One region of the Methylobacterium sp. Leaf469 genome, then DNA from elsewhere that is predicted to be linked to it. Evidence: predicted binding sites of a transcription regulator. Region 1 holds the regulator's gene; each other region holds the start of a gene.
What was found. The regulator LexA, encoded in region 1, represses DNA repair genes until DNA is damaged. The targets are predictions, from matches to a motif close to TGTTCNNNNTGTGTTCNG.
Positions count from the first base shown of each region.

Region 1 (10,559 bases):
TTCTCGGTCATCGTCCGCTTTCCACCGAATGTCGTGTCGTTGTCCGCCGCACGGTGACGGCACCGATCGTTCCGATTCGCAGGAGGGTCAGGTCGACTTCTCGACCGGCATGAACGGCCGGACGTTGTTCGCTTCCTGCGGTGCCGCCGGCGCCGTCTCGGCCCGTGATCCCGTTTCGTCCGCCCCATACGAACGCGTCGCGCGCTTCAGCATGTCGTGCTGTTTCTGAAGGGAGACGCGGCTTTCGCGGGCGATGTCGAGGGCCCCCTGCGCCATCTTGCGCTCGGAGCGCTCGTGCTGGAGTTCCTCGACGAGGCGGTGATTGACGGTCTCGAAATCCGCACGCTCGGCCTCCTGGCGATGCACGAGCTGCTCGCTGCGCTCCATGAGGCTCGCGACCCGACCGGTCGCCTGATCGAGGGCCGCGTCCTTCGCCGCGATGGCCTTGGCGAACATCTCGCACCGGTGATCGAGTTCGGAGCGCAGGCGCTGCATCTCCAGGAAGCGCTCGGTCTGTCGCGCGAGGTCGGCCTGCGTACTCTCCAGGCGGCGCTCCAGGGTCAGCCGCTCGATGGACGATTCCTTGAGACCCCGCTCCGCCACCCGGCCGGCCTCGTCACGGTCGCGCAATTGATTGCGGACCTGCTGAAGCATCTGGTCCGTGGTTCCGAGGCGGCTCGTGGCGGCTTCGAGCCGCATCGCCAGGGTGGTGCGCTCGGTCCGGTGGGCGGCGATCTCGGTCTCGTACTGGACATCGGCCTTCTGCGCCGCCGCGACGGCATTCGACAGCTGCTGTTCGAGGTTTCGAAGCCCCGTCCGGGACAGTTCGAGCTGCGTTTCGGAGTCCTGGGCGCGAACGGCAAGCTCCTCGATGCGAACGACTTGGTTCTCGCTCAGGGCCTGCAGGCGCTGATTGTCCTGCTCCAGCAGGCTGCGGGTCTCGCGGATATCCTGGAGTTCGCTCTCGGAACGGGCCAGTGCCTGATCGAGAGCCTTCGCCTCGCTCCGCAGGGCCTTGCTTTCACCCTGGAGCGCCCGGGTCTGCTCGGTTTCTGCATGGAGTTGCCGCTCGAGATTCTCGGCGACGAGCGTCTTGTCGCGCAAGCCGACGCGCAATTCCTCGCCCGTCGTATCCCGGTCCCGAAGGCTGGCCTCGAGGTGCTGCAACTGGATGGTGGCCGCGGAGAAGTTGTTGGTGACATCGACGAGCCGTTCCGCCCTGTCGGCCAACTCGCGCCGCATCCCGGAGGTGTTCGCCTGTTCAAGGGCGAGAAGCGCTTCGATCTCGGAGATTCGAATCTTCGCCTTGGGCAGTTCATCCGTGATCTCGATGATCGGCTCGAGGATCGAGGCGAAATCGTCCTTCAAGGACCGGAGATCTTCGAGGCGGTCCGACATCTCGGAAATCCGGAACCGAATGATTTCCGATTTCTGTCCGACGGAGTCGATGGAAAAATCTTTATCGTTCTTCATCAGAAAAGGGATGGGCTGAGCCGATCGCTGCGAAGTCTCGTGCGAGGCGTCCTCGACATCCTCTATCTCGGAATCGCTGGCGCTACGAAAATCGATGCTTCTGCCATCGTTCTTCAAAGCTTTGGATTTTCCAAAGAGCGACCAGTTCATTTTCGATGGTCCGTCGTCATGTCTGTCTGTAGATGCATACAACTCGAAGGTGCCGTCAACGTGATATCGGCGTTCGAATTAACGAAATTTTTAGGTGTGTCCTCAGAGCCGACAGCTCACTTCGCGTGTGTCCCTCATCACGGAACCTCACGAAAAATTGTTGGCGATACTTCCGACCGGCGATGAACTGTTTCGACTCAGCGCGCCACGGATCTGTCGAGGGGGGAGCTCGCGAGGTGAAAGCTCGGCGTCGGGTGCGTGGCCGGAGCGGGGCGCCCACGACGAAGGCATGGTGCCACCCTCACATTCCTGGCTGCAGGGCGCGGGAGGACTGGTCTGCCACGCGCGAACGCCTTTCGTTCCGAACGTATGACGAACGCTTCCCGGGAATTCGGTTTGGTCGCGGCAACGGACGGCCGTTGCCTGCGCGTTTCAAAATCGCTTGCCGTCGTTCCAATCCTCGATCCTGACGGCGGACCACCCAAATTCGGTCGGTCGCTTGCGGACTGCGCCGCCGAGGACGTACCAGAGGAGACGCGGGCCTCGCCTCGAACGCCCCGCCTGTGCGCCGGCGCGCGGTTCTCTCCTACAACAAGGGCGGTCTCTTCACGCGACCGACGAGCGCGGCCCGGTCCCTGACCGGTGCCATCGCGTTTCTCCTGCGCGGCCGTCTTGCAAAGCCGATTCGCCGAAACCCGGCTCACGCCCGCTTGGCGCGCTTGCCGAACGCCACCGCCAACCGCGTCCGCGCCCGTTCGGGAATCTCGGTCTGCGACTCGATACGCACCATCGGCATCTCCGCACCGATGAGGCTTTTCGGGTCGAAGGTGAACTGCAGGGAGCGCAGGCCGATCTGCAAGGCTTCGACGCCGTCCGCCTGGGTCAGGTCCTCGCCGAAGATCTCGATGAGGGGACCGTCGGGGTCGCCCTTCTCGATCTGGATGATGAAGTAGCCCGCCGGCTCCTCCTCGTCGTCGGCGCCGGAGATGAGGCAGATGCCGTTCTCCTCGTCGTAGCGGACGCGCTGGACCGAGAAGGTGGTGATGTCGTCGTCCATGCTCAGCGTTGTCCGTGACGGGTCTCGTGGAACAGGTCTTTGTACTGGCGCGGCTGGGAGCGCCAATATTGCTTGGGCGCCCGCACCTTCGCGCCGAGTTCGGCCGCCGCGTGCCAGGGCCAGCGCGGGTTGTAGAGCAACGCGCGGGCGAGCGAGACGGCGTCGGCCTGGCCCGCGGCGAGGATCGATTCGGCGTGGGCCGCCTCGGTGATCAGCCCGACCGCGATGGTGGTCAGCCCGGTCTCGGCCTTGATCCGCTCGGCGAACGGCACCTGATAGCCGGCCGACAGGGGGATTTTCTGCTCCGTCGAGAGGCCGCCCGTGGAGACGTGGATGGCGGCCGCACCCCGGCGCTTGAGGGCGTGGGTGAGTTCCACGGTCTCCTCCACGGTCCAGCCGCCCTCGACCCAGTCGGTGGCCGAGACGCGCATCCACACGGGTTTGCCCGCCGGCACGGCGTCGCGCACGGCCTCGAAGCATTCCAGTGGAAACCGCATCCGGTTGGCCAGATCGCCGCCGTACTGGTCGGTCCGCCGGTTCGATAGGGGCGAGAGGAACTGGTGCAGCAGGTAGCCGTGCGCCCCGTGCAGCTCGAACCCGTCGATCCCGAGCCTGAGCGCGCGCCGCGCGGTGGCGACGAAGCCGTCGCGGATGCGCTTCAGCCCCTCCGCATCGAGGGCGTGTGGCGGCACCTCGTCGGCGCCGTGGGCCACCGCCGAGGGTGCTTCCGTACGCCAGCCGTCGGGGGCGTCCGGTGCGATCTGGGCGCCGCCGTCCCAGGGGGCGTGGCTCGAGGCCTTGCGGCCGGCGTGGTTGATCTGGATCGCCAGGGGGATCGGCGCGGAGGCCCGGATGGAATCGAGGACGCGTCCCAGCGCCAGTTCCGTCGCATCGGAGTAGAGGCCGAGGTCGGTCGGCGAGATCCTCGCCTCGGGGGAGATTGCCGTCGCCTCCAGGGTCAGGAGCCCGGCGCCGGACTGCGCCATCTGCCCCAGATGCATGAGGTGCCAGTCGCCCGCCTGACCGGCATGGGCCGAGTACTGGCACATGGGCGCCACGATGATGCGGTTCTCGATTTCGAGGTCATCGAGGCGCAGGGGCTCGAACAGGCGGACGGTCATGCGTGGCTCTCCCGGGCGGTCCCGTGCTTTTGGCCGAACCCCGCGGCGCCCGCTAGGGTTCCGCCCCCGGGAGGGGCCCGTATCCCCCGGGGCATCTGCCCGTCAGGGTGTCTGCCCGTCGGACACCAAGCCACGCTCCCGGAGGCTCGCGTCGATCTCGTCGAGGGTGCCGGCGTCGTCGATGGTCGGCGGCAGGGTCCAGGGTTCGCCGTCGGCGATGCGCTTCATGGTGCCGCGCAGGATTTTTCCGGAGCGCGTCTTGGGGAGGCGCGCGACCGTCAGCGCCAGCTTGAAGGCGGCGACGGGGCCTATGCGCTCGCGCACCAGGGCGACGAGCTCCGTCTCGATGACACCGGGGTCGCGGTCGACGCCGGATTTCAGCACCACGAAGCCGCAGGGCTGCTCGCCCTTCAGGGCGTCGCGGATGCCGATGACGGCGCATTCGGCCACATCGGGGTGCGCGGCCAGCACCGCCTCCATCCCGCCCGTGGACAGGCGGTGGCCGGCGACGTTGATGATGTCGTCCGTGCGCCCCAGCACCGTGACGTAGCCGTCGGCATCGACCACGCCCGCGTCCGAGGTGTCGTACCAGCCCGGATATGTGGTGAGGTAGCTCGTGCGGAAGCGGTCGTCCGCTCCCCACAGGGTCGGCAGGCAGCCGGGCGGCAGGGGGAGCTTCAGCGCGATGGTGCCCATGGTGCCCTCCGGCACCGGACGTCCCGCCTCGTCAAGCACGGCGAGGTCGTAGCCCGGCATCGGCACGCAGGCGCTGCCGTGCTTGACCGGCAGCAGGCCGACACCCAGCGGATTGCCCGCGATGGCCCAGCCCGTCTCCGTCTGCCACCAATGGTCGATGACGGGGCGATCGAGCGCCCGCTCGGCCCAGGCGACGGAATCCGGGTCGGCCCGCTCGCCTGCGAGGAACAGGCTGCGGAAGCGGGAGAGGTCGTGGTCCCGCACGCGCTCGGCCCGCGGATCGTCCTTCTTGATCGCCCGGAGGGCCGTGGGCGCCGTGAACAGGCAGGCGGCGCCGTATTCCGACACCACCCGCCACAGGGCGCCGGCATCGGGGGTGCCGACGGGCTTGCCCTCGTACAGGATCGTGGTGCAGCCGTGCAGCAGCGGGCCGTAGACGATGTAGGAATGCCCCACCACCCAGCCGATGTCGGAGGCGCAGAAATAGGTCTCGCCGGGCGCCACGTCGTAGAGGTTGGGCATGGTCCAGGCCAGCGCCGTGCAGTAGCCGCCGGTGTCCCGCACCACGCCCTTCGGCTTGCCCGTCGTGCCCGAGGTGTAGAGGATGTAGAGCGGGTCCGTGGCCGCCACCGGCGTGCAGGCCGCCCGGAGGCCCGCCGCCCTGGCGGTCGCGACGGCCTCGGCCCAGTCCCGGTCGCGCCCCGGCACCAGGGTCGCCTCCGCTTGCGGGCGCTGCAGGATCAGGCAGGCATGCGGCGTGTGCGACGACGCCGCGATGGCGGCATCGAGCAGCGGCTTGTAGGCGACGACGCGGTTCGGCTCGATCCCACACGAGGCCGCGAGCACCACCTTGGGCGTGGCGTCGGTGATGCGGATGGCGAGTTCGTTGGCGGCGAATCCCCCGAACACCACGGAATGGACGGCCCCGAGGCGGGCGCAGGCGAGCATACCGAACAGCGCTTCGGGCACCATCGGCATGTAGATCACCACACGGTCGCCGGGGCCCACCCCGCACGCGGCCAGGAGCCCGGCGAGGGTCGCCACCTCGTCGAGCAGGTCCGCGTACGTAATGGTGCGGCGGGTGCCGGTGACGGGCGAATCGTACCGGATCGCCGCCTGCGTGCCGCGACCGGCCGCGACGTGGCGGTCCACGGCGTTGTGGCAGGCGTTGAGGCGTCCGTCGGGGAACCAGCGGCCGCAGGCCCCGGCCGATGCGTCGAAGGCACGGGTCGGCGGGCTCGCCCAGTCGAGGGCCTGCGCCGCAGCGAGCCAGAACGCCTCGGGGTCGGCGAGGGAGGCGGCGTGGATCTCGGAATAGGCGGCGTTGCCGGGCCGGGCGTTGGCGGGGGCGTCCATCGAATCCTCCGGTCGTCGGACCGGTCGTGGTCGCCGGCTTGAGCCGGACCTTATGCGGGACGGCGGGCTTCCCGCAAACGAGAACCGCCGCCCTGGAGACCAGGGGCGGCGGCGAACGCTCAGAGAAAAATTTGGGCCTGTACGGGCTCAGTGCAGCGAATCGGTGTCGCTTCGAAGCCGGTTCATCTCGTCCTTGAGAAGGAGTTTCTTTCTCTTGAGTTCTGCGATGCGCAGGTCGTTCGCCGAGGGACTGTGCTTGGCGTCGTGGATCTCCCGCTCGAGGGCTTCGTGCTTCCGGGCGAGCTGGGTCAGGTGCGTCTGCAGTGACATGAGTGTCTTCTCCTGTCTCGTTTCGACGAATCGGAGACTGACATATGTGAAGCCGGCTGTCGAAGGCTATTGGCGGCCAGGCTTGCGGGTTTTTCCGGACCGGCCTCGGGCGTGGTTAATCGGCTCCTGTGAGACCTTGCCTGTGCAGGCCGCGCCGGGGGTTCTTGCCGTCGGCGGAGCGGTGCCGCATGGTCGGAGCACGGGAATCCCGGGGCTACAGGGTGCGATGGCGAGTGCGTTGAACGACGACGAACCGACGGCGTTCGCCGACGAGCTGGAGCGGCTCAAGCAGGAGCACCGCGACCTCGACGGCGCCATCGACGCCCTCGAACTGAGCGTCGCCGGCGACCAGCTCCAGATCCAGCGCCTCAAGAAGCGCAAGCTCTCCTTGCGCGACCGGATCTCCTACATCGAAGACCAGATCACGCCGGACATCATCGCCTGACCCAGGCCGGCCGGTTTCGCCGAACCGGGATGACGCGAGGGCTATGCAGGGCCCGCGAGATCCACGCGCGGAGAACGGGAAGGCCAAGCGTCGCCGGTTGGACGTGCGCCTCGACCGGCTGCCTCGCAGACTGTTGGCCCCAGAGCGTCGAAGTTTGGAAGCGGACGATCCAAGAGGGCGACGCTGCGGACCGAATTTCTCCTGACCGTCCTCTCAACGCAACTGACGATCGCCATCCCCCCGGGCACCCATGGGTGGGTTTCTGGGGACGGACGATCCTAAGACCCGAGGGTTCGCGTGGTCGCCCGAGACGCCGACGCCGAGCTTCGCGATCTCGCAGCAGGGGGACGCGCTCTAAATGGATCGCGTTCTCACGACGCTCGCTGATCCGGCCTGAAAGGGCCTCGGATCATCGATCACCCATGCCGCAGACCGAGGGTGGGATCGCAGTGCGTTCGCGAGCACCCTGTCACGCTATCTCGCCCGCGAAGTACGCTACCAACGCCAGATACGATTTGTCCGATTGCAAAGGATGATCAGGATCGTCTCGCGCAAGCATCCAGGCACCCTCAAAGCACAGCAACCATTCCCCGACCTCGAAGAAGCGTTCCATATTGGAAGTGATCAGTTCCAGTTCCCGCAATCTCTGCATGACCGCCTCAAGCTCGGCGATCAGTTCGTTGTCGGTTCGGATCATAGCCGCCACCACTTAGTAATTACCCACCCCTGTGACGGCTGTGTTCAGGCTCCGACGTGACGCTGACCCAGAAACTGGTCCGCGCTGAGCGCAAGTTTTTCGGGCATCCTGAACCCTGAAGGAGGGTGGATGCCATGCCTCGCAAACGCTTCACGAATGAACAGATCGCCTTCGCCCTGCGGCAGGCGGAGAACGGCGCGACGGTGGACGAGGTCTGCCGGAAGATGGGCGTATCGGAGCCGACGTTTTAGCGCTGGAAGAAGCAGTTCGTCGGCATGGGCGTGCCGGAGATCCGACGGCTCAAGCAGCTGGAGGACGAGAATGGTAAGCTCAAGCGGCTGGTCGCCGACCTGACGCTGGACCGCTCGATGCTGCAGGACGTCCTCAAGGATCAGTGGTGAGGCCCGCCGTTCGCCGTGAAGTCGCCCGGTCACTTGCGGGTGACCTACGACATCAGTGAGCGTCGGGCCTGCCAGGCCACCGGCTTCGGCCGTTCGTCCCAGCGCTACAGGAAGTGCTCGGACCCTCAGGTCGCGCTGCGGATGCGGTTGAAAGAAATGGCCGCGGCGCGGGTGCGCTACGGCTATCGGCGGCTGCACATCCTGTTGCGACGGGAGGGCTGGGAGGTGAACCATAAGCGCACCTACCGGAACAACCCGCGACGAAGGGCTGTCGATCCGGTCCAAGCTGCCCAAGCGCAAGCGGGCTTGGCGGTATCGCCAGGGACGACCGGCGATCGGTGGACCCAACGAGGTCTGGGCCATGGACTTCATGGCCGACCGCCTGTTCGACGGGCGTCCGTTCCGGATCCTGACGGTCGTCGATTGCCACACGCGAGAGGCGCTCTCGCTCACACCGAGAGCCAACCTCCGCGCCTTCCAGGTCACCGAGGCGCTCGACGCCTCGGTCAAGCTGAGGGGACGGCCCAAGAGCTTGCGGGTCGACAATGGGCCGGAGTTCGCCGGTCGCATGCTCGACCAGTGGGCCTACCTGAACGGGGTCGAGATCGACTTCTCACGACCGAGCAAGCCGACCGACAACGCCTACGTCGAGTCGTTCAACGGCCGCCTACGAGCGGAATGCCTGAACGCCTCGTGGTTCCTGTCGCTGGCTGATGCCCGCGACCGCATCGAGGACTGGAGGTGCCACTACAACGACGATCGACCCCACACGGCCCTGGGCGGCTTGACGCGCCGAGCCTTCGCCAACCAAGCTGTCACAGCCCGAGACCTTGCATAGGCCGTGGACCACAAACGGGGTCAACTCCAGACCGACGATGCACTAACTTCGAACTTGGGCCACCGCATGGGGGCAGGCCAAAGCAGGGACCAGCGGGGGGGCATCCAAACCCTGCTAAATAATTGATGATAAACAATATTATCGGTTTGCCGCCAATTGGCGATGACAGGCTCATCGCCAATTTCGCCCGGCCTCTCCATAATGTATCTTTCCTGAGAACCCTTGCAGAACACTTCCGGAACGCATAACCTGTTCGCGATTTGTTTCTGTGGCTTAGTGCCGCTTTGTACTGTTCGAGGACGGGTGCCGTTCATGTTGACTCGTAAGCAGCTGGATCTGCTCCAGTTCATTCAACAGAAGATGAACGAGGGGGGCGTACCGCCGTCGTTCGATGAGATGAAGGATGCCCTCGACCTGAAGTCGAAGTCGGGCATCCATCGGCTGATCACGGCGCTGGAAGAGCGTGGTTTCCTCAGGCGCCTCCCCAATCGCGCCCGCGCCATCGAAGTGATCAGGATGCCCGAGAGTCTCGGCGGGCAGTCGGGCGCGGGCGCTGCGGCACCGACGGAGTCGCGTCGTTTCACGCCGAGCGTCGTCGAGGGGGGCAAGGGCAAGGGCACCGTCGAGCGCATGCCGGTTGCACGCCTGCCGACGACGCGAGCGACGGATGGCGACGGTCGTGCCATCACCATCCCGGTCATGGGCCGGATCGCGGCCGGTACGCCGATCTCGGCGATCCAGGAGCAGAGCCACTCGGTCACCCTGTCCCCGGACTTTCTCTCGGGTGGCGAGCATTACGCCCTGGAGGTGCGCGGCGATTCCATGGTCGATGCCGGGATCCTCGACGGTGATCTGGTGGTGATCCGCAAGCAGGACACCGCCAACACCGGCGACATCATCGTGGCTCTCATCGACGACGAGGAAGCGACCCTCAAGCGCCTGCGCCGGCGTGGATCGTCCATCGCTCTAGAAGCGGCGAACCCCGCCTACGAGACACGGGTGCTCGGGCCCGATCGGGTTCAGATCCAGGGACGCCTCGTCAGTCTGGTCCGTCGCTACTGAAGAGTCTCGCCCGAGCCTTCGGAGGGAGGTTCGGGTTCGTCTGTATCTGGCGCTGTCGGCGCGGTCGGGACAGCCGGCGTCGGGGTCCGCGTCGGTACCGTTTCCCGCACCGGGCGCCAGGGTACACTCTCGCCGGCGCGTCGTGCCGTGGTGATGATCGGATCGGCCTTTGGCGGGAAGCGGATCGTCGCGGCACCGTGGGCAGCCAGGAATGGACGGTCGAGCACGAGTTTGGCGGCGCAGGCCGGCGGTGCATCGCGACGGGTGATTAGAACGTCGGCACGGATGCAATCCTCGTGGAGAGCGCGTTTGTCGGTGACGAGTGCAAGCACTCTTCCGTCCGGCAAATGCGCCGTGCAGCCGAGCCGATCGCACCGAGCGGTCGAGAGGGCGGTGACGGTGCCGGCCCGGCGTCCATCGCCATCGGCCTTCAGCCATTGCTCCAGGACGAAGGCTGGCGGTTTCCCCAGGGTTGCGAGGCGTCCGTCCTGGGCGCGAATGGCGATTCCAGCTCCCTCGCGGTCGATATAGAGATCCGGCCGCGTCGCGCTCGCGGCCAGGGCTACGCCGACGGCCATCGGCAGGAGGCCGAGCCAGCGCAGCCGCGACACCGGTAGGGTGAGCGTGACGAGGCCAAGGGCCATCGCCGCGAGGGCGCCGGGTCCGAAGGCCGGGATCACGTAGGTGGCGCGATCGAACCCGGCGATCCAGGTGGAGATCGTCAGCATCCCCCGCACGGCGAGACCCATGAGCCACCAGACCGGCTGATCGAGGGCGAAGGGGTAGGCCAGGATGCCGAGTACCGCCGCCGGCATCACGGCGAGCGATACCAGGGGGAGGGTCAAGGCATTTCCGACGAGGCCGAAGGGCTGGACCGTCTGGAAGTGGTAGGTCGCGAACGGTGCCGTCGCGAACTGTGCGACCAGGGTCGTC
Region 1 is NZ_LMRE01000023.1:60,556-71,114, reverse strand. Features, by position in the region: gene ASG60_RS11510 (hypothetical protein) at 1-11, opposite strand, end outside; gene ASG60_RS11505 (chromosome partitioning protein ParA) at 88-1,473, opposite strand; gene ASG60_RS11500 (hypothetical protein) at 2,324-2,680, opposite strand; gene ASG60_RS11495 (NADH:flavin oxidoreductase/NADH oxidase) at 2,683-3,801, opposite strand; gene ASG60_RS11490 (propionyl-CoA synthetase) at 3,904-5,853, opposite strand; gene ASG60_RS11485 (DUF465 domain-containing protein) at 6,001-6,183, opposite strand; gene ASG60_RS11480 (DUF465 domain-containing protein) at 6,410-6,628, shown strand; gene ASG60_RS11475 (hypothetical protein) at 7,098-7,325, opposite strand; partial or broken gene ASG60_RS22735 (IS3 family transposase) at 7,460-8,564, shown strand; gene lexA (transcriptional repressor LexA) at 8,877-9,626, shown strand; gene ASG60_RS11455 (ComEC/Rec2 family competence protein) at 9,620-10,559, opposite strand, start outside.

Region 2 (10,559 bases), on a different contig from region 1:
CGGCGCGCCGGGCGCGGCCGAAGCGGAGGTGGCGAGGCTGGCACCGCCGAGCGAGGCGAGCACGGCGATGGCGAAGGTCAGTTTCCTCACGTGGAACTCCCGTTGTGTTCTTGTCCGAGTGCGGCACCCGGTCTGCACGTCCGGCCCTTGCGGGTGAAGGACACGTGGCGCGCACCGGAGTGAGCGGCGGGCTCCGCGATGCCCGCCGCTGATAACCCACGAGTCAGAGATTCGTTTCCTCGAAAGCCCGCACCCAATCAGCACAAATTCCCGAGCGCACGATATCGTCGAGGGTGAATTCCACCACGGGGATCGGCATCATCCGGCTTTTGATGAGGTGGATCACCGTGCGCAGGCCCGAAGTCTCGCGCAGATCCGTCTGCGACACGTCGCCGTTGATGATCACCTGGCAATCGTCTCCGATGCGGGTGAGGAACATCTTGATCTCAGCCGTGGTGGTGTTCTGCGCCTCGTCGAGGATCACGAGGCAGTTCTTGAAGGTGCGCCCGCGCATCACCTCGAACGGCACCACCTCGATGTCGCCGGTCTTCACCGCGATATCGAAGGCGGCCGCGCCCATGCGTTCCTTCATGGTCTCGGTCAGCGGCGCGACCCAGGGGGCGATCTTCTCCTCCAGGGTTCCGGGGAAGTAGCCCAGGGAGCGGCCCGACGGCACGTTGGGGCGGGTGATGATCACCTTGCCGATCCGGCGCTGGCGGAGCTGGTCCGCCGCCCGGGTGCCGGCGATGAAGGTCTTGCCGGTGCCGGCGGGGCCGAGCACGATCACCTGCTTGTGAAGGGCCAGGGCGTCGAGATACTGGGCTTGGCGGTCGGTCAGGGGCTGGATCGGGCTGAGGTTGCGTTCCTCGTCGAAGCGGGTCCGGTGCAACCGGACGGGGCGATCTTCCACAAGTTCAAGTCGTGTGCGCCGTCTCTTCATCGATCAATACTCCACCTGGACTTGGCCAACCGGACTCAATCTGAACTGCACCTGTTGAACGTGACGCGCCGAACCCTCTTGCCGTAATCCTCGTCCTCTCCCTCGACCGGGCACCAGTGTCCGTCACCAGCCAATCCGGCCGCAAGTGGGCGGTTCCCGGCCGGGCGGCCTTGCCTGTGGATGGCGAAGGCGCCCGGTCTTCGTGTCTCTCGCAAAACTCCCGCTGCACCGGTGCGTCCACGGTTTAGAACCAGCGGCGATCGGGAGTTGTGTGAGGCACGCTTCGTCCGCCCATCGATCGTTGCATGCACCATGCCGCACCGGAAGCGACGGCGGCATGACGGTCGAATATTCTCGACCATTGATGTAGAAAGTCCGCATGATTTTGGACTTGGGCGCGCGGAGAGAAGTTTTCTCGCGGGCTGGCGAATCTCGTCCCCGCCTCACCCACGACCTCATCCTGAGGTGCCGGAGCGAAGCGGAGGCCTCGAAGGAGGGCTCCAGGACCCAGTGTGCTCTTTGGAGCCCTCCTTCGAGGCCGCTGACGCAGCACCTCAGGATGAGGTCGTGGATGGGAAAGCGGGCCTTCCAGCCACAAGCCCGCTCACGCCGCTTGAATAAAGCTGTCCAGCACCATCTTCTGCCCGGCCTTGTCGAAATCGACGGTGAGCTTGTTCCCGTCGACCGCGGCGACGTCGCCGGGGCCGAACTTGGTGTGGAACACCCGCATGCCCACGGAGAAGGCCGAGGGGGCGCCGGTGGATTTCGCGATGAGTTCGCCCTCGATCTGGCGTGGGCCGGACCCGCGGTTGGCCGGATTGCGCGCGGGCGTGCTTCCGAAATTGCCGGTGTTGGCGGTCGCGGCCTGCGCCCGCTGCCAGCCGGGGGTGCCGTAGGACGAGCCGAACGGCGTCGGGTTGCGGTCGAAGCGCGAGGCGCCGGCAGAGAAATGCGCGGGGGCGTCGATGACGTCGACGCTGCCGGGCGGCAATTCGTCGATGAACCGGCTCGGCACCGTGGAGGACCACAGGCCGTGGATGCGCCGATTGACGGCGAAGGACAGCTTGGCGCGCTTGCGGGCCCGGGTCAGGCCCACATGGGCCAGCCGACGCTCCTCCTCCAATCCGGCCCGGCCGCTCTCGTCCAGCGCCCGCTGGTTCGGGAACAGGCCGTCCTCCCAGCCGGGGAGGAACACCGTGTCGAACTCGAGGCCCTTGGCGGCGTGGAGCGTCATGAGGGACACCCGGTCGGCGCCCTCCTGCTCGCTCGCCTCCATCACCAGGGAGACGTGTTCGAGGAAGGCGGCCATGTCGGGAAATTCCTCCATGGAGCGCACGAACTCCTTGAGGTTCTCCAGACGCCCGGCCGCGTCGGCGGATTTGTCCTTCTGCCACATCTCGGTGTAGCCGGATTCCTCCAGGATGGTCTGGGCCACCTCCGAATGCGGCTTGGTGCCGACCATCCGGGCCCATCGCGAAAAACTCTCGACGAGGGCGCGCACCCCGGAGCGGGCGCGCGGCTTCAGCTCGTCGGTCTCCGTGAGGAGCCGCGCAGCCTGCAGCAGGGGCACGACCTGGGACCGCGAATACCCGTGCAGGATCTGCAGGGTCGCGTCGCCCAAGCCCCGCTTCGGGGTGTTGAAGATCCGCTCGAAGGCGAGGTCGTCGGACGGATTCTGGGTCACGCGGAGATACGCGAGCGCATCGCGGATCTCGGCGCGCTCGTAGAAGCGCGGGCCGCCGACGACCCGGTAGGGGAGCCCCAACTGGACGAAGCGGTCCTCGATCTCGCGCATCTGCGCCGAGATCCGCACCAGCACGGCGATCTCGGAGAGGGGGTGCTGCTTGGCCTGGAGCGATTCGATGGCCTCGGAGAGCTGGCGGGCCTCCTCTTCCGAATCCCAGGCGCCCGCCACCGTCACCTTCTCGCCCGGCACGTCCTCCGTGCGCAGGGTCTTGCCGAGGCGCCCCTCGTTCTTGGCGATGAGCCCGGACGCGGCGGCGAGGATGTGGCCGGTGGAGCGGTAGTTGCGCTCCAGGCGTACCACGGTGGCACCCGGAAAGTCGTGCTCGAACCGCAGGATGTTGTCGACCTCGGCGCCGCGCCAGCCGTAGATCGACTGGTCGTCGTCGCCGACGCACGCGACGTTGCGGTGGCCCTGCGCCAGCAGGCGCAGCCACAGGTACTGGGCGACGTTGGTGTCCTGGTACTCGTCCACCAGTATGTAGCGGAAGCGTTGCTGGTAGTTCTCCAGCACGTCCGGGTTCTCGCGCCACAGCTTGAGGCAGAGCAGCAGGAGGTCGCCGAAATCGGCGGCGTTGAGGGTCAGCAGGCGGGCCTGGTAGGCGGTGTAGAGCGCGCCGCCCTTGCCGAAGGCGAACGCGCCCGCCTCGCCCGGCGGCACCTGCTCGGGCAGGAGGCCGCGGTTCTTCCAGCCGTCGATGGCCGAGGCGAGGGCGCGGGCGGGCCAGCGCTTCTCGTCGATGTTCTGGTCGACGATCACCTGTTTCATCAGCCGCAGCTGGTCGTCCATGCCCAGGATCGTGAAGTCCGAGCGCAGGCCGACGAGTTCGGCGTGGCGTCGTAAAATCTTGGTGCCGATGGAGTGGAAGGTGCCGAGCCACGGCATGCCCTCGCCCGCCGGGCCGATGAGCGCGCCGATGCGGTGCTTCATCTCCCGCGCCGCCTTGTTGGTGAAGGTCACCGACAGGATGTCGAAGGGGCGCGCCTTGGCCGTCGCGATGAGGTGGGCGATGCGGGTGGTGAGCACCCGGGTCTTGCCCGTGCCGGCGCCGGCGAGCACGAGGACGGGGCCGTCCGTCGCCTCGACGGCGCGGCGCTGCTCGTCGTTCAGGCCCTCCAGGTAGGGCGAGCCCTGCGGCCTGAGGGAGGCCATGGCGCGGGCGGCGATGGAGGTGGGCGCGTCGGAAGCGGGCACCGGCCGCGAGGCCCCCGCCGTGTCGGGGTGTTGATTCATGCCGCATCCCTGGACCAAAACGCGAACGGCGTCGAGGGCGGGCGGCAAAGCGCCCGTGGGGGAACCCGGCTTTCGCCCCGCGCGTCGTCTCGGCAGAACCCCATCGCCCCACAGGGAGGCTTCGCCATGACCGCGTCACCCCGAATCACGACCACCCGCACCCTGGCGGCCCTCGCCCTCCTGGCGGCGGGCGCCGGACCGGCCCTGGCCCAATCCTCGGGCAATCCCAACACCCTCAACAACATGAACGAGCGGCTCTCGACCCAGAGCCAGATCCGCGGGATCCAGAACCAGCAGCAATTCGACAACAGCCAGAACCGGATGCAGATTCAGCGCAACGAGCTGTTCCGCCCGGAGCCGAGCGCGGGACCGGCCATCATCGCGCCCCGGCGGTAGGAGCGGGGGGGGGGCGGGCGCCTCGCTTCCGGGCGCGCTTCGCCCTACATCGCTCCCCCATGACCGATTTCACCCTCGACCCGCGTCTCGCCGCCGACACGGTCCATGCCGGCGACCTCGCCCTGTGCCGCGTGCTGCTGATGGACGATGCCCGTTTCCCGTGGCTGATCCTCGTGCCGCGCCGCCCCGACGCAAGCGAGATCACCGATCTCGGCGTGGACGACGCGCACGCCCTCATGGACGAGATGCGTCTGGCGACGGGCGTGATGCTGGCGCTCGCCAAGCCCGACAAGGTCAACGTCGCCGCACTCGGCAACGTCGTGCCCCAGCTCCACGTCCACGTCATCGGGCGCTTCCTGTCCGACCCGGCCTGGCCGCGCCCGGTCTGGGGGGTGGGCGAGGCCCGGCCCTATCCGCACCATGCCCGCGCCCAGATGATCGAGCGCATCGGCGCCCTGTTCGCGGCGGCCTGAGGGTGACGGACCCCCTCGCCGGTCTCGGCTACGTCCACAACCGCCTCGTGCGCCATTCGGCCGAGAGCGCCGCCGCCGTGCCGCTCCTGACCGCGCCCGGCGCCCGCCTCGTCGCCATGGCGGGCGAGCGGATCGTGCTCGCGAACGGCTCCGCCCTGCTCGATCCGGAGCGCATCGCCGCGCCCGGCCCGACCCTGTTCCTCGGCCGCCTCGACGGGGCGCCGGTCTTCGCCGCCGCCCTGGCGCCGGAGCGCGCGGAGGCGTTCGACGCCGAACCCGATCTCGCCACGAACGATCTGCGCAGCCTCGCCGCCGAGGGATCCGTCGCGCCTCATGAACTCGGGCTCGTCGCCACGGCGAAATCGCTTCTGGCCTGGCACGCGCGGAACCGATTCTGCGCCAATTGCGGTGCCCGGACCGAGCTCGCCGCCGGCGGCTACCGGCGCGATTGCGGGTCTTGCGACACCCACCACTTCCCGCGCACGGACCCGGTGGTGATCATGCTGATCACGCGGGGGGATCGCTGCCTGCTCGGCCGCTCGCCCCGGTTCAAGGAGGCGATGTATTCCTGCCTCGCGGGCTTTCTGGAGCCCGGCGAGACCATCGAGGCGGCCGTGCGGCGCGAGACCTTCGAGGAAGTCGGGATTCGCGTCGGCGCGGTGACGTACCACGCGTCCCAGCCGTGGCCGTTCCCCGCCTCCCTGATGATCGGCTGCGTCGCCGAGGCCCTCGACGAGGCGATCACCCTCGATCCCGTCGAGCTCACCGACGCCCGCTGGCTCACCCGGGACGACATGTCGGCGATGATCGCGGGGACGCACCCGGAAGGCCTCACCGTGCCGCCGCCCATGGCCATCGCGCACCTGCTCATGCGCGCCTTCGTGGATGGGACCGCCTGAAGGCGGGCCCCGACGCCCGCCCGCGAACCCTTGCGGACCTCGTGGGTTGTGCCTGCTTGAGGCCGCCGCCCCCGGCGGCCCACGAGTCTGGAACACGCCCATGGACATCGCCGTCGACACCGTCACCGAGATCATCTTGCGCCTGCGCGCCGTCGAGGTGAAGGAGGGCCCGACGGACCCGGATTCCGGCTCCAACGCCATCGACGACGGCGCCACCGACATCCTCACCTCGGGCACCGACGACGCCACCGAGGAGGAGGTCCGGTCGATGATCGGGGCGCTCAACGACGACGAGCGCGCCGACCTCCTCGCGCTGGTCTATGTCGGGCGCGGCGACATGGAGGCCGAGGAGTGGGGCGACGCCGTGCGCTTCGCCCGCGAGCGCGAATCCGTCGGCGAGGGCGCCGCCCGCGAACTCCTCGGCACCCCCAACGCCGCCGATCTCCTCGCGGAGGGCATGGCCAACCTCGGCATCACCCCGGACCTGCCGCAGGCCTGACCCGCCCCTCACAACCACCGCTCCCAAGCGCCCCGCCGGTCACCCCGTCGGGGCGTTTTTTCGTTCGGACGGAGGCCGGTACGGTCAGGCTTCTTTCGCCTGCGGTGCAACTATCCACACCGTTAACCCTTTATTAACCCGGCGATTGCCGCGCTCGGGCCGCCGTGAGACCTTTCGTTAACAGAAGATTAACGGGAACGGGCCGGCCATGCGGATCGCGATTTCGAAGTGCCTGGAAGCGGTTACGGGCAGAAGCCTCGGCCGTGCCGCGCTTCTGGCCGGTCTTCTCGGTGGTCTTCTCGCCGCCCCCGTGGCCGCCCCGGCCCAGACCTTCGCCTCCCTGCCCGCCACCCCGAGCGTCATCGCCAGCGGCCCCGCCGCCAAGCCCATCGCCGCCTGGGTCGCCTTCTGCGAGAGCTACGCCGCCGAGTGCGCCGTCGACCGCACGGAGCCCGCCACCATCGCGCTCGACGCGGCGACCTGGAACACCATCGTGTCCGTCAACCGCCGGGTGAACAAGGCCATTCGGGCCGTCACCGACATGGACCACCTCCACGTCGCACCGGCCTGCCGCGCCGGGCCATGCGGATGACCGTGGTCATCGACGAGAAGGGCGAGGGCCACGCGGTGCTCACCCTGATCACCGACCGGGGCGACTTCATCCTCGACAACAAGACCAACGCGGTCCAGTCCTGGCGCCAGACCGGCTACACCTTCATCAAGCGTGAGAGCCAGGACACGCAGGCCTGGGTGTCCCTCGGCCGCGCCACCTCGCCGGTCACCACCGCCAACCGTTGAGCCGTCCTGCGCGACGTCACTGCGGGCTGGCGAGCTTCATGGTCACGAGGCCCGAGACGATGAGCAGGGCCGCGACGATGCGGGCCGGGCTCGCCTCCTCGCCCAGCACCGCGATGCCGAGCACGAAGGCCCCGACGGCGCCGATGCCGGTCCAGATCGTGTAGGCGGTGCCGAGGGGCAGGGTCCGCATCGACACGGCGAGGAGGGCGACGCTGCCCACCATGGTGACCGCCATGATGGCCGTCGGCCACGGCCGGGTGAACCCGTGCGACAGCTTCATCGCGTAGGCCCAGGTCACTTCGAGGAGGCCGGCGGCAACGAGGGTGATCCAGGCCATGGGGGGTCCTTTGCGCGGGGTGGCCGATCCGGCGCCGCGGGGCGCCGTCCCGGAACGACACGGTTCGCGCGCGGCGATCGTCAGGGCCCGTTAAACACCTTGCGCGACGCTGTCTCCATCCGGAGACCTTTCCATGACGACCCGCCGATGACGATCTGCCCATGACGACCCGGGCCGGCGCGGTGTGCGCGCTCCTCCTTGCGGTGTCGATCGGCGTTCCCGGCGGGGCCCGGGCCGGCGACGCGGCCGACCGGCATGCCACTTGGCGCGGCTGCCTCCACCGCACCTTCGCCATCGAGACGGCCCGCACCGCCCGCATCCGCGCGGCGGACGCCTCCCTGCGCGCGTGCGAAGCCGACGAGGCGGCCTACCTTACCGCCCTGTCGACCTCACCGCTCCTCGACGGCGACGACGTCGCCCGCGTTCGCCCCGCCCTGATCCAGCGCGCACGGGGCTGGCTGCTCGCCGGCGGCACCCGGCCCCTGTGATCCGGCCGGCCCGGCCGGTTATCCGCCATCGTCGAGCGGGCCGTCTCACGCCACCTCGGTTTCGTCCGTCATGCCCTCGCGGGACCGGATCATCGCCGCGAGGGCGGTGGGGCTCATGGCCTTGCCGTAGAGGTAGCCCTGGCCCTCGTGGCAGCCCATGCCGCGCAGGACCGCTTCCTGGTCGGCGCCCTCGATGCCTTCGGCGATGACCTCCAGGCCGAAGTTCTCGGCCATGCCGAGGACGACGCGGATGATCTCGGCGTCGTGCCGGTCGGTGAGCACGTCGCGCACGAAGCTGCGGTCGATCTTCAGGCGGGTGAGGGGGAAGCGCTTGAGGGAGGAGAGCGAGGCGTAGCCCGTGCCGAAATCGTCGAACGCCACCGCGACCCCGTGGGCGTGCAGCGCCCGGATCGGCTCCAGGATCGCGTCGTCGGCCTGGAGGGCGATGCGCTCGGTGACCTCGAGTTCGAGGGCGGCGGGCGGCAACCGGTAGCGGGTGAGCGACCGCATCACGTCCTCCGCCAGGGTTCCGGCCCGCAGTTGGGCGGTGAACAGGTTGACGGCGACCCGCAGCGGCGGGAGCCCCGCCGCCCGCCACTGCGCCGCCTGCCGGCAGGCCTCCTCGACGATCCAGCGTCCGATGGCGGCCGCCATCGGGTGGGCTTCGAGGGCGGGCAGGAACACGCCCGGCAGCAGCAGCCCGCGGGACGGATGGCGCCAGCGCAGCAGGGCCTCGGCGCCCACCACCCGCCCCATGTCGAAGGCGACCTGGGGCTGGTAGTGCAGCACGAGTTCACCGGCCTCCAGGGCGTGGCTCAGCTCGTCGTGCAGGGTCCGGCGGGCGATCACCGCGCTGCGCATGGCCGGCTCGAACAGGCGGTAGCAGCGCCGCCCGTCGCGCTTGGCCTGGTAGAGGGCGAGGTCCGCATCGGCGATGAGGGCCGCGGCGTCCGTGCCCCGGCCGCCGACGGCGATGCCGAGGCTGAGGCCGACGTGGAAGGTGTGGCCGGAGAGCTGAAACGTCGCCTGGAAGGTGTCGAGGATCCGCGTGGCGGTGGCGGCCGCCGGGATCGGGTCGCCGCACGGCGCCAGCAGGATCGCGAATTCGTCGCCGCCCAGCCGCGCCACGGTCACGTCCGGCGCGACGCAGAGCGGAAGCCGCACGGCCACGGCCTTCAGCAGGGTGTCGCCGGTGGCGTGGCCGAGGCTGTCGTTCACCTCCTTGAACCCGTCGAGGTCGAGCAGCAGCACCGTCGCCGGCCCCTGCTCGAGGGCGGCCCTAAGGCGTTCGTCGAACTGCGCCCGGTTGGCGAGCCCCGTCAGGCTGTCGTGGTGGGCCATGTGGACGAGTTGGTCGTCGCGGGCGCGCCACGCGCTGATGTCGCGCATCATCGCGCCGATCCCGATCCGCCCGTCCGTGGTCCAGGCGGACATGGAGAACTCGATGGGAAAGGTGGTGCCGTCCCGGTGCTGGGCAACGAGTTCGATGGTCCGGCCGACGAGCTTCGAGGTCGCACCGACCACGAACCCGGCGAAGCGCTCGCCGTGCCGTGCCCGGAACGACGGCGGGATGATGATCTCGACGTCCTGCCCCGTCATCGTGCCGGGCGCGTAGCCGAACAGGGTCTCGGCGGCGCGGTTGACGAAGGTGATGGTGCCGCCGACGTCCACCGCCAGGAAGGCGAAGGCCGCCGCCTCGGCGAAGCCCCGTGCGATACCGTCCGCGCACGCCCCGCCCTCGCGTTCGAGGTGGTCGGCGGCGAGGGCGGCGAAATCCGCGAGCCGGCCCATCTCCGCCGCGTCGAAGGCTGCGCGGGCGCCCGGGGCCCCGACGCGAAGTTCGCCGAACCGACGCCCCCCGGCGCCGAGCAGGGGCGTCGCGGCCTGGAAGCCCGTCGCGTCCGGTGCGTCCGATCCGGCGAATCCGAAGCCGCCCCGGATCGATGCCGCCGGGCCCGTCCCGAGGGTGATCCAGGCGAGCGGCGTGCCGAGGCAGCCGGCCGCGAGGGCTGTGATCCGCGTGAGGCCGGCTTCGGCCGGAAGACCGGCGGACGCCTGGGCGGCGGGCATCCGATCGACGTCCCGATCTTGCGCGGACCAGACGTCCGATGGGGTGCTCAGGAACATGCGATCGAGACCGGCACTCGCGTGTAGGACAGTCAGGATGACGCAAAAAACTTATAAAATGATTGTCCGGCCCAAGATGAGCTCCTGCCGGTCCGGGTCGATCCGTTCCGGATGCCGAATTGAACTTAGGACCCCGAACCCCGGCGGGCGCGTGGGGACCGCCCTCGGTGTCCCCGATGGCGCGGCGGCCGGATCAGGCGAAGGACTTGTCAGGCGAGGGATTTGTCAGACGAAGGATTTGTCAGGCGAAGGACTTGCGGGGATCGAAGGCGTCGCGCACGGCCTCGCCGGCGAAGACGAGAAGACTCAGCATCACCGCCACCACGAGGAAGCCCGTGAGCCCGAGCCACGGCGCCTGGATGTTGTCCTTGCCCTGCGCCAGCAGCTCGCCGAGCGACGCCGAGCCCGGGGGCAGGCCGAAGCCGAGGAAGTCCAGGGAGGTCAGGGTGCCGATGGAGCCGTTGAGGATGAACGGCAGGAAGGTCAGGGTCGCCACCATGGCGTTGGGCAGCAGGTGCCGGCTCATGATGCGGATGTTCGACAGCCCGAGGGCGCGGGCGGCGCGCACGTACTCGAAGTTGCGCGCCCGCAGGAACTCGGCCCGCACCACGCCCACCAGGGACAC
Region 2 is NZ_LMRE01000012.1:353,167-363,725, reverse strand. Features, by position in the region: gene ASG60_RS09500 (hypothetical protein) at 1-90, opposite strand, end outside; gene ASG60_RS09495 (PhoH family protein) at 224-940, opposite strand; gene ASG60_RS09490 (UvrD-helicase domain-containing protein) at 1,545-3,917, opposite strand; gene ASG60_RS09485 (hypothetical protein) at 4,044-4,313, shown strand; gene ASG60_RS09480 (HIT domain-containing protein) at 4,373-4,786, shown strand; gene nudC (NAD(+) diphosphatase) at 4,789-5,685, shown strand; gene ASG60_RS09470 (DUF3775 domain-containing protein) at 5,786-6,184, shown strand; partial or broken gene ASG60_RS09465 (transglutaminase-like cysteine peptidase) at 6,393-6,982, shown strand; gene ASG60_RS09460 (multidrug efflux SMR transporter) at 6,999-7,319, opposite strand; gene ASG60_RS09455 (hypothetical protein) at 7,481-7,807, shown strand; gene ASG60_RS09450 (EAL domain-containing protein) at 7,853-9,934, opposite strand; gene ASG60_RS09445 (ABC transporter permease) at 10,176-10,559, opposite strand, start outside.
Region 2: a site for LexA is predicted at 3,928-3,945, ahead of ASG60_RS09490 (UvrD-helicase domain-containing protein). Genes of this name have one in related genera too.

Region 3 (10,559 bases), on a different contig from region 1:
AGGGTCAGGCCCTGCTCGGCGGCGGCGCGCGCCAGGGCCGGCCGCAGGTCGAAATGGCGGTTGGAGATGTGGAGCGCGAGGACGCCCTGCGCATCGAGACGGCTGCGGTAGAGCGCCAGGGCCTCACCCGTGAGCAGGTGCATGGGGATCGCGTCGGACGAGAACGCGTCGACGATGAGCACGCGCACCGGGCTGGTCTCGGCGGCGAGGGTCAGGCGGGCGTCGCCCTGGACGATCCGGGCCGAGGGCGTGCATTCCGAGAGGAAGCGGAACCGGGCGGGGTCGGTGGCGAGGCGGATGACCACGGGATCGATCTCGTAGAACGTCCAGGCTTCCCCGGGCTCGGACTGGCAGGCGAGGCTGCCGGCGCCGAGGCCGACCACGGCCACCGCCGGCAGGGGCCCGTGCGCCGCGCGGCCGACCGCGAGGACATCCGCGATGGCGTTGCCGGGCGCGTAGTAGGTGGTGGATTCGGGCCGCCCGAGGGCGGGCCCGCCATCGTCCGCGCGGATGCGGATGGCGCCGTGCAGCGTGGTGCCGTGCGTGAGCAGGCGGAAGCGGCCCGACGCATCGGTCTCGATGCGATGGACCCCGAAGAAGCTGCGTCGGCTCTCGTAGTCCCGGGCGACGAGGTACGGCATCGCCAGGCCGAGGGCGCAGAGCAGCGCGGCAAAGCCGACGACCCGCCGCGGCGCGCGCCAGCTCACCAGAAGCCCGGCCATCAGAACGATCATCGCCAGGTGGGGCGCGAGGCCCGGGACGCACCATCCCAGCACCCCGACGATTCCGACGACCGCGCCGGCGAGCAGGGCCGGGTGCAGCCGGTGCCGCAGGTCGGGGCGCACGCGGCGCAGGCCCGCGAAGGTGCCGGGGCGGCAGGCCAGGGCCGCGACGAGGAGCAGCGGATATTCCGCCACCGTCGGGAACAGCCGCGGGGCGATGAGCGCCGCGAACAGGCCCCCGAGCATGCCGCCGAGCGACGTGAACAGGTAGAACTCGGTCAGGCGTCGTGCGGACGGCCGCAGCCCGTAGACGGCCCGGTGGGCGACGAGGCTCGCGACGAAGCCGAGCCCGAGGCTCAAGGGCAGATCGATGAGGAACGGCAGCCGCCCGATGACGGCGACGCCCAGGACCACGGCCGTCCCGGCCGTCAGCAGGACGGCGAGGGGGCGCTCCGGCCAGGTGGCGAGGGGCCGGAAGGTGATGACGAAGGTCAGGAGATAGAGGGCCAGCGGGATGACCCACATGAGGGGGATCGCCGCCACATCGGTGGTGATGTGGGCCGTGACCGCGACGAGCAGGCCCGACGGCACGGCCGAGAGGCCGATCCAGGCCAGGCGCCGGGACGGGCCGATGGCCTCGGCCTCGGCCTCCGCCGCGCGAACCGGCCTTCGCGCCGCCCGCATCACCGAGAGGGCGCAGGCCGCCAGTGCGCAGGCCCCGAGGCCGTAGCCGACCGACCACAGCCGCGTCTGCTCGGCGAGGCCCAGCATCGGCTCGATGGCGAGGGGATAGGCGAGGAGGGCCGCGAACGATCCGAGGTTCGAGGCCCGGTAGAGAAAGTACGGGTCCGCCGCTGCCGGGTCGTCCGAGCGGGCGAACCAGGCCTGGAGCAGGGGCGCGCTCGCCGAGAGGGCGAAGAACGGCGCGCCGACGGAGGCGAGGAAGAGGCCGACCAGCCACAGGGCCTCGTCGCCCGTGCCGACGCTCCCGTATCCGGCGGCGATCCCGATGGGCAGGAACGCGGCGCCCCCGAGCAGCACGAGGCCGTGCACGGTCGCGGCGATCCGGAACCGCAGCCACCGGGTCAGGGCGTGGGCGTAGGCGTAGCCCGCGAGCAGCAGGGCCTGGAAGAACACCATGGCGACGGACCACACCCCCGGCGTGCCGCCGAGGACGGGCAGGATCCGCTTGGTGAAGATCGGCTGCAGGCTGAACAGCAGGAAAGCCGCCAGCATCAGGGTGCCGGAGAACAGCGCCACCTGCGTCAGGCCACGGCCGGGCAATCCGCGCTCCGGACATGACGCCCGGGCCGATCCGTCGGGTCCCATCGCGCCGGTCTCGCTGGCTTGCATCGGTCGGGTCTCGCGTCGTTCGAGCGGACATTCTGAACGAGGAGACTTAAGGAGTGGCTGACGGACCCCCGCGGTGACCCGAGTTTCGCGCGAGCCTCCGGCGGTCGACGCCAGCGCCGAGGGCGCCAAAAACGAAAAACCGTCCCTCCCGGGGGAGGAACGGCGTGTTGTGTCCGGGGACCCGCGGACCCGGAGGTCCGCGATCAGTCCTTGCGGGATCAGTACTTGCGGATGATCGGCGACACCGGAGCGGCGGCGACGGCGGTGGGCGAGTACAGCGGAACGATCAGGCGGAACCAGCCTTCGACCGTGTCGGCGCGGCGCACGGCGTTGGCGACCGTGGTGGCGACGTAGGCCTGGGCGGTGACGGGTCCGAAGTCGTAGCCGATGAGACCGCCGACCGAGAAGTTGCCGCGGTTGCCGGCAGCGAGGCTGAAGGGGCTGATGTCGAAGTTGTAGGTGCCGTAACCGATGGCGCCGATCTCGAACTTACCGAACTTCTTGGTCGCGGTCAGGTCGAGGTTGAGCGAATCGGAGATGTTGAAGGGACCGCGGGTGTTGCCGAAGCCCACCGTGTTGGCGCCGCCGAACGAGGCCGGCGAGTCGTAGATGTTGGCGGTCAGGTTGGCGGTCAGGTTGTAGCCATCGCCGGTGTAGCTGGCGGCGACGCCCATGCGGTAGGTGTTCGAGGCGAGCTGGCCGAGAACCGGCGCACCGGCGAAGTTGCCGGAGTTGTTGACGAGGACGCCGCGACCGGCATTGAGCTCGTTGAGGTAGACACCGCCGAGCAAGCTGACGCCGAAGTTGTTGCCGAGATCGAAGGCCCAGATGCCGCCGACGAAGGTGCCGACGTTGATGGACAGATCACGGGCGCCCTGGGGACCGCTGTTCTTGCCGAAGGCGAACACGGTCGGGGGAGCGACGAGGAGCTCGACGCGGCCGCCGAACGGCACGAACGGGGTCGACCAGACGAGCACGGGCACGTTGACGCCGACGTCGACGGCACCGGGGCCGGTGTTCTCGTTGCTGCGGTAGACGAAGGTGTTGAGGGCGTAGATGCCCTCGGGCAGCGGGGCGCCGGTGGCGAGGCCGACCTGCTCACCGGGAACCGTGGTCGTCTGGGCGAAGGCGGCGGTGGCGGACATGCCGACCGAAAGCGCCACCGCTCCGGCGGCGAGCCAGTTCTTCATCATGTGTCTGTCCTTCCCAAGGATTTCAGGCGGGCGCCGCGTAGCCTTCCGCACCATTCTGCCGGTCCGCTGCTTTGGAGCAGCGTGTTCCCGTTGGTTTGGAAGGCCCCCCTTGCGGCCCGAATTCGTGTCTCAACGAGGGGAACTATTCTACAGCTCGGCTCGGAATGACAGCGCGTTGCACTGAAACGGGGCAGTTCCAAACTGACCGTTGCGCAAAAGCCGCAATCTTGCCGCGGTGCAACAGCGCGGTTCGTTAACCATTGGGGCGCGGCGCACGCGGGTCCGTTCGGACGAACCGGAACGATATCGCTGACGGCGCAAGCGTTTGTCGCTCCCGCACGGACCGGGCAAAACCGGAAAGACGCCTCCGGCGATTGCGCAAGCGTTAACCTTTGGCGCCGGGGGCCTTCGACCGCTCCCGCGATGCGGGGCCGCCCCGAATGGCCAAAAAGCCTTGGCGGCCCCGCGAATCACCCCGAAGCGCCACCGATCCGCGTCCGAGGGCCGGTTCGGAGGGCCGCCCGATCCCTAAACGGCGGCCTTGCGGCCCTTGGCGACGACGGGCGCCGGCGGCCGGCGGGCGAGGACGTCGCGCAGGAAGCGCCCGGTATGGCTCTTCTTCGCTTGGGCGATCTGCTCGGGAGTCCCCTCGGCCACGACCACGCCGCCGCCGTCGCCGCCCTCGGGGCCCATGTCGATGACCCAGTCGGCGGTCTTGATGACTTCGAGGTTGTGCTCGATCACCACCACGGTGTTGCCCTGGTCGACGAGCTCGTGGAGAACCTCCATGAGCTTGGCGACGTCGTGGAAGTGCAACCCGGTGGTCGGCTCGTCGAGGATGTAGAGGGTCCGGCCGGTGGCCCGCTTCGACAGCTCCTTGGACAGCTTCACCCGCTGGGCCTCGCCGCCCGACAGGGTGGTGGCCTGCTGGCCGACCTTGACGTAGCCGAGCCCGACGCGGGCCAGGGTCTCCATCTTCTCCCGGATGGTCGGTACCGCCTTGAACAGGTCGGCGGCCTCCTCGACGGTCATGTCGAGGACGTCGGCGATGGAGCGGTCGCGGTACTTCACCTCCAGGGTCTCGCGGTCGTAGCGGCGACCCTTGCACACGTCGCAGGTGACGTAGACGTCGGGCAGGAAGTGCATCTCGATCTTGATGACGCCGTCGCCGGAGCAGGCCTCGCAGCGCCCGCCCTTGACGTTGAAGGAGAAGCGCCCGGCCTGGTAGCCCCGCGCCTTGGCCTCGGGCAGGCCGGCGAACCAGTCGCGGATCGGCGTGAACGCGCCCGTGTACGTGGCCGGGTTCGAGCGCGGGGTCCGCCCGATGGGCGACTGGTCGATGTCGATGACCTTGTCGAGGTTCTCCAGGCCGTCGAGGCGCTCGAACGGGGCCGGGTGCTCGTGCGCGCCGTTCAGGGTCTTCGCCACGGACTTGTAGAGCGTATCGATGATGAGGGTCGACTTGCCGCCGCCCGAGACCCCCGAGACGCAGGTGAAGGTACCGAGCGGGATGTCCACCGAGACGTTCTTGAGGTTGTTGCCCCGCGCGCCCACGAGGCTGAGCTTGCCCTTCTTCGGCTTCCTCCGGGCGGTGGGCACCCGCACGCTCATCTCGCCGGTGAGGTACTTGGCGGTGAGCGAGGCGGGGTTCTTCAGCACCTCCGCGGGCGTGCCCTGCGCGATGATCCGCCCGCCATGGATGCCGGCCCCGGGGCCGACATCCACCACGTAATCGGCCTGCAGGATCGCGTCCTCGTCGTGCTCGACGACGATGACCGAGTTGCCGAGATCGCGCAGGCGCTTGAGGGTGCCGAGCAGGCGCTCGTTGTCGCGCTGGTGCAGGCCGATGGAGGGCTCGTCCAGCACGTAGAGCACGCCCGTCAGCCCAGAGCCGATCTGGGAGGCGAGCCGGATGCGCTGGCTCTCGCCGCCCGACAGGGAGCCCGAGCCCCGCCCCAGGGTGAGGTAGTCGAGGCCGACATCGATGAGGAAGGTGAGCCGGTCGCGGATCTCCTTGAGGATGCGGAAGGCGATCTCGTTCTGCTTGTCCGTGAGTTTTTCCGGGAGCTCGGAGAACCACCTGTGCGCGTCGCGCACGGAGAGAGACGTGATCGCGCCGATGTCCTCCATGGCGATCTTCACGCACAGCGCCTCGATCTTGAGGCGCTTGCCGGTGCAGGTGGCGCACGGGGTGGCGCTCATGAACCGGGCGATCTCCTCGCGGGCGGTGTCGCTCTCCGTCTCCTTGTAGCGCCGCTCCAGGTTCGGGATGACGCCCTCGAACGGCTTGTTAACCTCGTAGGCGCGCATGCCGTCGTCGTAGGCGAAGCGCACGGAGTCCCGGCCGGTGCCCTGCAGGATCACCGTGCGCGCCGTCTCGGGCAGCTCGGCCCACGGCACGGTGGTCTTGAACTTGTAGTGCCGGGCCAGGGCATCCAGGGTCTGGCCGTAATAGGGCGAGGTCGATTTCGCCCACGGGCCGACGGCGCCGCGCTTGAGGCTGAGCTTGGCGTCCGAGATCACGAGTTCGGGGTCGATGCGCATCTCGTGGCCGATGCCACCGCAGGTGGGGCAGGCGCCGAACGGGTTGTTGAACGAGAACAGCCGCGGCTCGATCTCCGCGATGGTGAAGCCCGAGACCGGACAGGCGAACCGCGACGAGAAGGTGATGGGCTCGCGCGCGGCCTCGCCCTCGGGGGTGTCGGCGAATTCGATCAGCGCGATGCCGTCGGCGAGATCGAGGGCGGTCTCGAAGGAATCGGCGAGGCGCGCGGCGATGTCGGCCCGCACGACGATGCGGTCCACCACCACGTCGATGTCGTGCTTCACCTTCTTGTCGAGGGCCGGCACGTCGTCGATGGCGCAGTACTCGCCGTCGACGCGCAGGCGCTGAAACCCCTTCTTCTGGAACTCGGCGATCTCCTTGCGGTACTCGCCCTTGCGGCCGCGCACCACGGGCGCGAGCAGGTAGAGCCGGCTCTTCTCCGGCAGGGCGAGCACCCGGTCGACCATCTGGCTCACGGTCTGGCTCTCGATGGGCAGGCCGGTGGCGGGCGAGTACGGAATGCCGACCCGCGCCCACAGCAGACGCATGTAATCGTAGATCTCGGTGACGGTACCGACGGTGGAGCGCGGGTTCTTCGAAGTGGTCTTCTGTTCGATGGAGATCGCCGGCGAGAGCCCGTCGATCTGGTCGACGTCGGGCTTGCCCATCATTTCGAGGAACTGGCGGGCATAGGCCGAGAGCGACTCGACGTAGCGGCGCTGGCCCTCGGCGTAGATGGTGTCGAAGGCGAGCGACGACTTGCCCGAGCCCGACAGCCCGGTGAACACCACGAGCCGGTCGCGCGGGATCGTCAGGTCAATGTTCTTGAGGTTGTGCTCACGCGCGCCGCGCACGGAAATCACGCGGGCGTCCCGGGCGCCGTCGAACAGCTTCTCGATGTCGGCCTCGACCTTCTCGACTTCCGCTTGCCGGGCGGCGGCTCTGGCTTTGGCTTTGGCCATGGAATCTCTTCACGCTTCGGGTCGGTTCGACAGGCTTCGCATCCGCCGGCCACCCGCATGTCGGGCGTCGGGTGTCCGAGACAAGGTGCCGCCACCGGCCGTGCAAGTCCGGCCGGTGGCGGGCTGGACGGGCGGAAACGCCGACCGGCATCGGCTTCCACGATATCATTCGGAACAAAATGAGTACACGGACGATGTGGGGCATCAACGCCTGCGATCGCGACGGGCGTATCGGATCGCGGCGTCGCTACGGCCGCCGCGCTCGTCGGGTCCGGCCGGACGGATCGCCACCTGAGGCGGATCGTATCCCCCCGCAACGATCGAGGAGGGCCTCCGTTGACTGCCCGTGCGCCGCCTCCTGCGGCCCGGGTGCCACGCTTCGCTCGCTCTCGTTTGGAGACCCGCATGAACATCGCCTCGGCCCTCGGTCTGACCTCCGGCAAAAAGGTCCGCTACGCCTTCGTCGCTCTTGGTGACATCACCCAGGAAGCCATGCTGCCCGGCGTGGCCCACACGGGCAATTCCGAGGTGGTGGCCTTCGTCACCGGCGACCCCGAAAAGGCGTCCGGCGTCGGCAAGCAGTACGGCGTCACCGCTTCCTACACGTACGACCAGTTCGACGAACTCCTCGCCTCTGGGACCATCGACGCGATCTACCTCGCGACGCCGAACTGGCGCCATGCGGAGTTTGCGATCCCGGCCCTCAAAGCCGGTATCCATGTGCTCGCCGAGAAGCCCCTGGAAGTGTCGACGGAGAAGTGCCGCGCGATCCTCAACGTCGCCGAGACCTCGCCGGCCAAGCTGATGGTGGCGTACCGCCTGCATTTCGAGCCCGCCACCCTGGCGACCATCGATCTCATCCGCTCCGGCAAGCTCGGCGACCTTCTCACCTTCTCCTCGACCTTCACCCAGATGGTCTCGCCGGAGAACCACCGGGCCCGGAACGGCGTCGAGGCCGGCCCGATCTTCGACATGGGGCCGTATCCCGTGAACGCCGCCCGCTACGTCTTCGGCGACGAGCCGACGGAGGTGGTCTCGGCAGTGGGCGTCCGGCACCCGGATGCGGGCTTGGGCGATTTCGACGACACCGTGGCGGTCACCCTGCGCTTTCCCGGCAACCGCCTCGCACAATTCGTCCTGTCCTATTACGGCAACACCCTCGACACCTACGCGGTGGTCGGCACGAAGGGCAGCGTCGAGGTCAATCCCGCCTACATGTACGGCAAGCCCCTGGAACACACCGTGACTCTCGGCGAATCGAAGAGCCACGCAAGCTTCAAGAACACCGACCATTTCGGCGGGGAGCTGAAGTACTTCTCCGACTGCATCCTCGAGGATCGCAAGCCGGAGCCGGACGGCGAGGAGGGCTACGCCGACGTGCGCGTGCTGGAGGGCATCGTCCAGGCCCTGAAGACCGGCGGCCCCGTGGCCCTCGAACCGTTCACCCGCACCAAGCGCATCGATACGAAGGCACAGGAAGAGACCTTGCGCGCCCAGAAATCACCGGCGCTCGTCAACACCTCGAACCCGGGCAAGGGCAAGGACAAAGTCCCGAAGAACTGACCGCCCCCCGCAGACCCCGACGATGACTCTGGAACGCGATTCGACCATGCACAAGGGAACGAGCGGCGACCCGGACCGCGCGGATGAATCAGGTCGGAGTTCCGGCGCTGAGGTTCCGATCCAGGACTACGCCGCCCTCGGCGACGGCCGGTCCGTGGTCCTCGTGGCGCCGGACGGGACCGTCGCGTGGTGGTGCGTGCCCGAGATGGACTCGCCGCCGCTGTTCGACAGCCTGCTCGACCCGGAGGCCGGGGGCTACTTCCAGATCACTCCCGAGGGCGCGACCCGCGTCGCACGGCATTACCGCCAGGACAGCAACGTACTGGAGACGGTGTTCGCCTCCGACACGGGCCGGGCGCGGCTCACCGAGTCGCTCAACAGTTCCACGGCCGGACGCCTGCCCTGGTGCGAGCTCGCCCGCCGCATCGAGGTGCTCTCAGGCACGATGACCTTCCGCATCCGCGCGGTGTTCGGCACCCGCGGCGACACCGCCTCGCCCTGGCTGCAGCCGACCCCCAACGGCTGCGTGTTCCATGTCGGCCCGGTCCTCGGCCTGTTCCGGTGCAGCGACAACGTCACGATCACCGAGGAGGCGGACCGCACCATCGCGGCGACCGTGACCCTGACGGCGGGCGAGCGCGCCACGGTGGCGCTGCTCGCCGGCGAGGACGAGCCCCTGGGCGTGCCGGCGATGGACGAGATCGACCGGCGCATCGACATCAGCGACGGTGCCTGGCGGGCCTGGGCCGAGAGCCTGCGCTATGCGGGTCCGTACCGCGACGCGGTCCGGCGCAGCGCGCTCGCGCTCAAGCTGCTGCTGTACTCGCCGAGCGGCGCCATCGCGGCGGCGGCCACCACCTCGCTGCCCGAGCGCATCGGCGGCCCGAAGAACTACGATTACCGCTACGCCTGGATCCGCGATGCCGGCTACGCGGTGAACGCCTTCCTGCGGGTGGGCGCGATGCCGGAGGCCAAGGCGGCGTTCTCGTGGCTGATGAACCGCCTCGACCGGCACGGCCCGCAGGTTCTCTACACCCTGTGCGGAGATGTCGGCCCCGAGGAACAGACCCTCGACCTGCCCGGCTATCGCGGCTCCCGTCCGGTACGGGTCGGCAACGGCGCCGCGCTCCAGCACCAGCACGGGATCTACGGCGACATCTTCGAGACGGCGGCCCTGTTCGTCGCCGACGGCAACATCCTCGACCAGCGCAGCGCCATGGTTCTGTCCGGGCTCGCCGACCAGAGCGCCGATCGCTGGCGGCAGAAGGATGCGGGCATCTGGGAACTGCACGAGCCGCAGCACTACACCATGTCGAAGATCAGCGCCTGGCAGGGGCTGGCGCGCGCCGTCGAGCTCGCCGAGGCCGGGCACCTCCCCTCGACCTGCGTGCCGCGCTGGAAGCGCGAGCGCGACCGCATCGCCGCCTGGGTGGAGGCGCATTGCTGGTCGGAGACGCGGGGCGCCTACACGTTCTATCCCGGAACCGAGCGCCTCGACGCCTCCATCGCCCTGGCCGTGCGCTTCGGCTTCGACGGGCGCGACCGGCTGTCGGCCACCCTCGACGCCGTGCGGGCGGAACTCGGGCATGGCCCGTTCCTCTACCGCTACTCCGGGGCGGAGCGGGAGGAGGGGGCGTTCCTCGCGTGCTCGTTCTGGGTGGCGGAGGCCCTGGCCGAACTCGGGCGCCAGGACGAGGCCGAAGCCGCCTTCGCGGCCGTCCTGGGGGCCCTGCCGCCCGGCGTCGGCATCCTGAGTGAGATGGTCGACCCGGTGACGGGGGACGGCCTCGGCAACACGCCCCAGGGCCTGAGCCATCTCGCCCTGATCCACGCCGCCTGCACCCTCGGGGGCGACCGGGCGGACCCGGTCCGGTTCCGCCTGTGAGGCATCCGGATGCAGGACAAATTCACTTAGACATAGGTTAAATCAGGCAAGCGAGGCTTTATCGATCCGCGGCGTCGAACAATGCAGCAATCAAAACACGTTGGAGAAGGCCGTTCATTGCCCGGAACGTTCGCGGACCGATGCGGTTGATGGAGGAAACCAAGGGAGATTCCTCATGTCGGCACCCAGCAGCTTGAAAGACGTCTATCTCGACGAATTGAAGGACAGCTGGTCGGCGAACGACCAGATGGTCCGCGTCGTCCAGCAGCTCAGCCAGAAGGCCAGCGACGGGACGCTGAAGCAGATGCTGGACGGGTCGGTCGACGGCATCAACAA
Region 3 is NZ_LMRE01000007.1:39,045-49,603, forward strand. Features, by position in the region: gene ASG60_RS06600 (fused MFS/spermidine synthase) at 1-2,075, opposite strand, end outside; gene ASG60_RS06605 (transporter) at 2,294-3,268, opposite strand; gene uvrA (excinuclease ABC subunit UvrA) at 3,797-6,775, opposite strand; gene ASG60_RS06615 (Gfo/Idh/MocA family oxidoreductase) at 7,181-8,338, shown strand; gene ASG60_RS06620 (glycoside hydrolase family 15 protein) at 8,361-10,223, shown strand; gene ASG60_RS06625 (ferritin-like domain-containing protein) at 10,399-10,559, shown strand, end outside.
Region 3: a site for LexA is predicted at 6,946-6,963, ahead of uvrA (excinuclease ABC subunit UvrA). Genes of this name have one in related genera too.